2 regions of the Aquimarina sp. AD1 genome follow, and region 2 is predicted to be linked to the other one. Evidence: riboswitches for the same ligand, from Rfam matches in the RefSeq annotation. Region 2 holds a riboswitch; the other holds the start of a gene.
What was found. A riboswitch is a leader RNA that binds a small molecule or an ion and turns the genes downstream of it on or off. The one in region 2 is predicted to bind cobalamin.
Positions count from the first base shown of each region.

Region 1: linked by a shared signal. The riboswitch ahead of D1815_RS08715 (TonB-dependent siderophore receptor) and the one ahead of metE (5-methyltetrahydropteroyltriglutamate--homocysteine S-methyltransferase) in region 2 are both predicted to bind cobalamin.

Region 1 covers NZ_CP031966.1:1,947,032-1,951,473, forward strand. Annotated here, with positions in the region: gene D1815_RS08710 (S41 family peptidase) at 1-399, shown strand, start outside; gene D1815_RS08715 (TonB-dependent siderophore receptor) at 482-2,437, opposite strand; cobalamin riboswitch at 2,514-2,780, opposite strand; gene D1815_RS08720 (bifunctional adenosylcobinamide kinase/adenosylcobinamide-phosphate guanylyltransferase) at 2,860-3,363, shown strand; gene cobT (nicotinate-nucleotide--dimethylbenzimidazole phosphoribosyltransferase) at 3,364-4,398, shown strand; gene D1815_RS08730 (hypothetical protein) at 4,412-4,442, shown strand, end outside.
Region 2 covers NZ_CP031966.1:723,472-727,913, forward strand. Annotated here, with positions in the region: gene D1815_RS03410 (MotA/TolQ/ExbB proton channel family protein) at 13-429, shown strand; gene D1815_RS03415 (serine hydrolase) at 581-1,906, shown strand; gene D1815_RS03420 (CDGSH iron-sulfur domain-containing protein) at 1,964-2,200, opposite strand; cobalamin riboswitch at 2,357-2,548, shown strand; gene metE (5-methyltetrahydropteroyltriglutamate--homocysteine S-methyltransferase) at 2,717-4,442, shown strand, end outside.

The DNA of each region.
Region 1 (4,442 bases), 1.2 Mb from region 2:
TTAGACCCTTATATTACAGTAACTCAAATAGGAGATGTAACTAGAGGTAAGTTCCAAGCATCAACTACCATTTATGATTCTGATAATTATTTTAGATCCGGAACAAATCTGAATCTTGGTCATACTTATGCGATGCAACCTTTGATTTTAAAAACTATCAACTCCGTTGGTTTTACGGATTATTTTAATGGATTTACTCCCGAAATAAGTAATCCAGAGGACTATAGTAACCTGGGAGTACTTGGAGATCCTGATGAACCACTTCTTAATGCTGCTATTAACGCTATCTTGGGTAATCGAAGCAACATACAGAACAAAAATATTAAGTTTAGCGAATTGGGAGACAGTAATATGCATCAACCTGACTACGAAAGAATGTATAAAACCTTTGATAAGTAAAGATTAAAACAAACCAAATACTAACAAAAAAGTTCCCAGGCGTTTATGTCTGGGAACTTTTTTATATTTAAAAATGCAAGTTTTAAAACTTCAAATTAAATCCTATTCGAGCATTTCTCCCTCTGGTGCTAAAACCAAAAACCTCTTGATAGTCTTCATTCGTTATATTATTCATAGCTGCATAAATGCTAAGGTTATCCATTAATTGATGACTAATGTAAAAATCTAATATCCCATAACTATTCAATGTTCTTGATTCTGATGCAAAAGTTGTAAAATCCGTAAAACGCCCTTCTCTTTCATCGTTATACTGATAACTTAGTGACACAAAAGATTTGGATGACATATTATACCCAATACTAGCATTAAATTTAATTTCTGGAATACCAATTCTGGAAAGTTCTTCATCCACATTAGTATAGGTAAAATTACCTCTTAATACCATTTTATCATTCATTAACTTAGAACTAACCTCAAACTCTAATCCATCGGTTGTAAACTCTTCTGATATATTCTGGTATTGAAAAACAAAATTCCCTGTATCAATAAAATCAACCGCGTTCTCCTGATTACGTGTAAAATACACTGCGCTCATTGTAGTTTTCTTATCTAAGGATAACTCAGCACCAACCTCAATAGTACTATTCTCTTCCGGTTCTAAATCAGAATTCCCAAAACTCGGTGAGAACAACTGAAACAATGATGGTGTGATATAGGCGGTACTATACGATGCCAATCCTTTAATATAATTTCCTCCAAAAGTATATGTAAATGATGGATTAACATTGTACACCATATGATTACCATATGCGCTATGAATATTCAATCTTGCTCCTGCATTGACTTGAAAACCAAAATCAGATACGTATACCAAATTCACATAAGGATCAATAATATCAAAATCTGCCTGATGGTCATTAATGGTCTGAATAAACTCTTCTCCTCTGCCAGACGCACTAAATCCATTATAATCATTATATGATCCATTAGCACCAATTACAGTATACAACCAGTTACCAAATTTATACTTATTATATGCATCAAACGTATATACTCTACTCTCACTTCTCGAAGGAAAATCCGTCAAGAATTCTCTTTCTAACAATGCATAACTATCCACAAAAGTAAAACTTCCGTTAGGATATTTAGCTTCCCAAAAACTTCCTCCTCTTACTTGTCTACTGGTTCCATTATTGTTTCCATCAATCCCGTTTCCAACATCAAATTCATTCTTGTAATCATCTATATTACCAAAAAAGTGAAACCTAAAGTTTTTATTCCATTGATATCCTAGCTTAGCATATACATTATATTTAGAATATGAATCACTTTCGAATTCTTGTGATGATGTATCTTCATCCAGTTTTTCTGCTTCAGACAATCCATCTGTAAATTGGTTACTAAAACTGGCCAAATAGTTAACTTTTCCAATAGTTCCATTTATAGACGCTGAATTTACAAATTCATTCACATCATACTCCTGATCTTCCTGGGATTGATTCGTTCCAAGACTAGAAGAAAATTGTGCAGAAATAGCTTTTTTGCTCTCTTTTTTCGTTATTATATTTATAACTCCTGTAGCCGCTCCAGAGCCAAATAGTGTACTTGAAGCACCTTTTAGAATCTCAATAGATTCTATTTGATTTAAAGCTAATAACCGAAGGTCAAATTCTCCTGATATTGTAGATGGATCATTAACCGTAACACCATCAATTCTAATAACCACTTGACGATTAGAACCTCCTCTGATATTATAATTTAAATTCTTACCGGCTCCACTATTACTACCATTAATTTCAATTCCGGCTACCCTGTTTAATACAGTAGCAAGAGATTGTCCTTGGCTGCGCTCAAGTTCCTCTGAGCTAATTTTAGTAATTACCTTACCGCTTTGTTCTCTCTTTAATTTAAATTTCGAATCAGAAATTACCACTTCATCTAATTCGTTTACCTTTTCTTCTTGGTTTACTTCTTGCGCTGAAATAACCTGAGCTCCTAACATAATTAGCGTAGCCCCAAAAAACACTTTTTTGTTCATTTCCTAAATGACTTAATTTTACAATTACCGGAAAAAAGTATGCAGTTTACCCATACCTAAACTTCTATCCCGAAAGTTTGACATATCGAATTTAGGCAGGTCTCCTGGCTTACGTCTTATTGTTTACCTTCCCATTCCGAAAATGTCGAAACAGTGGTTATAAAGAAATAACAATAAGCGCCTACTACGTTACTGAAATAACAATCAGTCTCGATTTGGCAAAGTTTACAGTTGCGGGAACAGCTCAGGATTCATTCATTATAGATTTATAATTTATTCACCTGATTCCCTTTTAATTCTTAACACTTGAAAGTGTCTTAAAACCAAAATTCTGCGCGAATGTATCATATTTCTTCGAAAATGTGTTCTCTTTAATAAATAAATTAGTAATACTAGTATATTTACACTCTTAAAAACCACAAATGTTGTATTACGTAACAGGAGGAGAACGCTCAGGCAAAAGTAGTTATGCCCAAAATCTCGCATTAGAACTCTCGGATAATCCCACATATTTAGCGACTTCTAGAATTTGGGATGGAAACCATAGAGCACGTATTGATAGACATATTGCTGATCGAGACAATAGATGGGTCTCCATTGAGGAAGAAAAAGAGCTATCTAAAGTTGTCGATGATGATACAACAGTGGTTATTGATTGCGTAACTCTATGGCTTACTAATTTCTTTGTAGATACCAAAAATGACATTGAACTTTCTTTATTACAAGCAAAAGCAGAGTTTGATAAACTCTTAAAAATTAACGCTACTATTATCATAATATCCAATGAAATTGGAATGGGAGTCCACGCCTCGACAGAGATTGGTAGAAAATTTACAGAGTTACAAGGTTGGATGAATCAACATATAGCAAAACACGCTGATCAAGCAATACTAATGGTATCAGGAATACCTGTAAAAATAAAATAAATGAATTTCGAAATTTCTCCATTAGATAAGTCTTTAGAAAACGCAATACAACATAAAATTAATCTAAAAACTAAACCTGTTGGGTCCTTAGGCAAGCTTGAAAAAATAGCATTGCAAATAGGATTAATACAGCATAAAACAAATCCACAATTAAAACATCCAACAATTCTTGTTTTTGTTGGAGATCACGGAATCGCAGAAAAAGGTGAGGTAAATCCTTACCCGCAAATAGTTACGAAGCAAATGGTGTATAATTTTCTTAATGGTGGTGCAGCGATCAATTCATTTTGCATCCAAAATAAGATACATCTAGAAATTATTGATGCAGGAGTAAATCATGATTTTGATAATGTTCCGGGGCTAATTGATGCCAAAATAGCGTATGGAACTAAAAACTATGAAATAGAACCAGCAATGACAATAGATCAATGTAATAATGCTATTGCTAAAGCGTCTCGTATCGTTTTGGACACATTTCAAAACGGGTGTAATGTAATAGGTTTTGGTGAGATGGGAATTGGTAATTCTTCTGCAGCTGCATTATTGATGTCTCATTTTACAAAGATCCCAATTATGGAGTGTGTCGGTGCAGGGACTGGAGTTCAAGGAGACGCTATTAAAACAAAAAAAAGGATTTTAAAAACTGTTTTTGAAAAGCACAATCCCAATTCTCCTATAGAAACACTCACTACTTTTGGAGGTTTCGAAATTGCCATGATTACTGGAGCAATACTTAAAGCTGCAGAATTGAAAATGACCATTCTTATAGATGGTTTTATCGTAACTGCTTCCCTATTGGCCGCTAATGCAATTAATAAAAACGTATTGGACTATTGTATTTTTGCACATTCATCCGAGGAACAAGGGCATCAAAAAATATTAAACTTTCTAGAAAAAACACCTTTATTAAATCTAGGAATGCGATTAGGCGAAGGTACTGGTGCAGCGGTTGCATACCCCATTTTAGAATCTGCGGTATCATTCCTAAATAATATGGCTAGTTTTGAAGAAGCAGAAGTTACTACAAACGAATAAAACCTACTTCTAAATGAAAAAAGGAGTCTTATCCATATTGATCG
Region 2 (4,442 bases):
AAAATATACACTATGATATCATTGACCATTATTCAATCACAAAATCCAATTCTTTTTTTTCAGTTTTTCCAACGTTTAGAAGAAGGAGGAATGTTTTTTATGTTCCCTATTCTAATCATGTTATTACTAGTGTTTTTTTTAATTGTTAAAGCAGTAATTTCTATTCGTAAAAATCACGTAGGACTTAATAAGAACATTCAATTACTAAATTCGATTGGTCTTTTTTCTGTAGTATGGGGAATGCTTGGACAACTTATCGGTATTGTGGGGATGTTTGACAAAATGGAGGCAATTAGCGAAATATCTACTGATGTTTTTGCAGGAGGTTTAAAAGTATCCGCACTTCCTCCAATTTTTGGCTTTTGTGTATTTGTAATTTCCAGAGCTGCTTCAATAGTATTTACTTGGATTAGCAAAGAATCCGAATAAATAACAGTAACCTTACCTACCAAAAATAGTATAACCTCACTAGGTTATCAATATCAAAAACACTTAATAAACATGATGTTATTATAGATCAAAATGTTTTTTGATCAGGTATTAACGTGTGTTATTTTTCAAACAAATAAATAAGATAGATATGATTAGAAAAGTAATAATAACAGTTCTTTTGATAAACATTGTGACCATACAGGCACAAACATTTAATAAATCTACATTAGACAGTTTTTTTGAATTATTGGATGCTAATGATAAAGGAATGGGAAGTGTTTCTATCTACAAAGAAGGAATAGAAGTTTATAATACTTCGATAGGATATATTGACCTAGAACATAAAATAAAAGCAAATTCGGAGACAATATATAGAATAGGATCTATTACTAAAACTTTTACAGCAACAATAATTATGCAGTTAATAGAAGAAAATAAGTTGAAGTTAGAAACCTTATTAAGTGATTATTTCCCAAAAGTTTCTAATGCTGATAAAATAACAATTGGACACATGTTGCGTCATCGTAGCGGTTTATTTAATCTAACAGAGGATGAAGATTTTATGAAATGGATGATTGTACCTAATACTAGAAAACAGATGATAGATAGATTGTTGAAAAAAGAAGGGAGTTTTGAACCTGGAGAAAAGACAGCATATTCTAACACGAATTATTTGTTACTCTCGTACATCGCCGAAGAAATTGAAGGTAAAACATATTCAGAAATTTTGCAGTCGAGAATAATACACCCTTTAGGTCTAAAAAGAACTGCTTATGGAAAAAATATTGATACAAGTAACAATGAAGCTCTTTCTTATGTTAAGAATGATAATAAGTGGGTTAAAATAGAAAAACATACAGATATGAGCGTGCCGATAGGAGCTGGAGCAATAGTATCTACACCAACAGAGGTTAATATTTTTTACAATAGTTTATTTTCTGGGAAACTAGTATCAAATGCCTCTTTAGAAATTATGATGGATACATCTACAGGAATGGGAATCGGTCTAGGAGGAGAGACCTTTTTTGGAAAACAAGCCTATGGTCATAATGGAGGTATTGATGGTTTCCAATCCCTTACAATGTACCTGCCAGAGGAAAAAATAGTGGTTTCTTATATAGGTAATGGAGTAGTAATGTCACCAAATAATTGTATTGTAAATGTATTAAAAAGCTATTATGATCAGGATTATAAACTTCCAGTGTTTAATGCACCATTAGAGTTTGCTACAGAAGAATTGGATGTTTTTTTAGGGGTTTATATTAGCAAGTCCTTCCCTTTTCAAATTACTTTTACAAAAGAAAATACAACGTTGATTGCCAGTGCTAAAGATGGTCCTACATTTCCATTAGTTGGATATCAGAAGAATGGATTTAAATCAGATAGAGCAGGAGCGACTATTAACTTTAATACAGATGAAAGTACAATGGTATTAGAGTTAAATGGAAATAAAGTATCTTTTAAAAGAAAATAAATAATATTAAAAAAACCTCTGTTTCTCTAGTTACAATAATAAACAGAGGTTTTTCTATTATTTATGTGATCCATCGCAATATGGTGGGTTACTAGTTAATTTACAGGTACATAAATATGCTTCCTTTGCTTCTTCCACAGTGAAAATAGTTGGAGGAGTGCCTCCAGTTGTTTTATGCGCTCCGTTACAAAAAGGTTGGTTTTCACTATGACCACAGGTACACCAGGCGTAATTTTTATTAGCTTCTAATTGACAAGGAACTGGTGAGTCACCACCTCGTATGTTATTCTCCATAATCTTAATTATTTTGATATTAAAATTATTAATTCCTAAATTAAGATTGATTTTAAATTAAGAATGTTTAAATAATCTTCTTTTAATGCTGTTTTAGGAGTGTCATCAGATTATTTAAAGTATTTTTATGTAGAATTAAAGTTCTTTAGATAAAATTTTATATCAACCAATATAGGTTTTGCTTAATTGTGAATTAATAGGGAATCGTGTGAGAATCACGAGCTGTCGCGCAACTGTAAGTAACCATATAGTTTTTATCAATTTATATCCACTGTTTTATTATAAAAAATGGGAAGGATGATAAAAATGTTATAAGTCAGGAGACCTGCCTATTATTGAATTGACTATGCTTTCGCGAATTGAAGTTTTGGTTAAGTTTGATGCACACTAAAAGGGTTTTTGACTTTTTTGGTGATATAACTATATGCATTATTTTAATTCTCTTCATTTCTATAAGCACACTAATTTATACAAAGAGCTTTAAAAATTAATATTAATTTTTAAAAGTTTAAAGTTATGCTTACACACAATCTTGGCTATCCGCGTATTGGTAGCGAAAGGGAATTAAAAAAAGTTTCAGAACAATATTGGTCTGGAAAAACTAGTAGGAAGAATTTACTACAAGTAGGAAAAAACATCCGAAAAGAGAATTGGTTATTACAAAAAGAAGCAGGTATAGATTTAATACCGTCTAATGATTTTTCATTTTATGATCAAGTTTTAGATATGTCATTGATGGTTGGAGCGATCCCCAAAAGATATCAGAGCCTATTAGTTAATAAGCTTAGTTATTTAGACTTGTATTTTGCAATGGCTAGAGGATATCAAAAGGATAGCTATGATATTACAGCGATGGAAATGACAAAATGGTTTGATACTAACTATCATTATATTGTTCCAGAGTTTTATAAAAATCAAGAGTTTACCTTGTTTTCTACGAAAGTAATTGATGAGTTTTATGAAGCAAAAGAAATTGGTATACAAACAAAACCAGTATTAATTGGTCCTGTGTCTTATCTGTTATTAGGAAAAGCAAAAGGAGAAAGTTTTGAAACAATTGATCTAGTGGATAAGTTAATACCAGTATATATAGATTTAATAAAGAAATTGGTTTCTTTAGGGGTGGAATGGATACAATTCGATGAGCCTTTTTTAGCACTTGATCTAACCAAAAAAGAGAAAGAAGTATACAATCAAGCATATCTTAAATTAAAAAGCTCTTTTCCGGATTTAAAAATAATGATAGCAACCTATTTTGAGAGTATCCAAGATAATTTAGAATTAATAGCAAATAAACTTCTTATTGATGCGATTCATATTGATTTAGTCAAGTGTCCAGAACAATTAGATAGTGTATTGGATAGTATTCCCGAACGGATACATCTTTCATTAGGGGTTGTAGATGGAAGAAATATATGGAAAAACAATTATCAAGAGTCATTATCATATATAAATAGAGCGAAAGGAAAGAGAGAAGAAAACACTATTTTGATAGCACCTTCTTGTTCATTACTTCATTCACCATGTGACTTAGATTTAGAAGCAAATAATGAGAAATTATCATTAGAGGTTAAAGACTGGTTATCTTTTGCAAAACAAAAATTAAAAGAAGTAGTTACTTTAAAGGAGATTACTCTTTTAGAAAAAGAAGATAAAGTATTTGAAGAATTAGAAAAAAACATAATTTCTCATGCGAATAGGAGTAGTTCAGAAAGAATTCATAATTCAGAGGTTGATGAAAAAGTCAAAGCAATTTCGAAGCAGGATATAGTAAGAAAAAATTCTTTTAACCTTCGTAAAGAAGTGCAACATAAAAATTTAAACCTACCTGTTTTCCCAACTACGACTATTGGATCGTTTCCACAAACAAAAAAAGTAAGAAGTTGGAGATATCAATATAAAAAAGGAAATATTTCTTTAATGCAGTACGAAGAATACATAAAAGAAGAAATCATAAAAGTAATTCGTTGGCAAGAAGAAATAGGATTGGATGTTTTAGTTCACGGGGAGTTTGAGCGTAATGATATGGTAGAATATTTTGGAGAAAAGCTAGATGGTTTTACTTTTACTAAATTCGGTTGGGTCCAGAGTTATGGATCTCGTTGTGTAAAACCTCCTATTATTTATGGTAGTGTAAAGAGACCAAATCCAATGACGATAGATTGGACTTTATTCGCACAATCATTAACTTCAAAACCGGTAAAAGGCATGCTTACAGGGCCTGTAACTATTTTGCAATGGT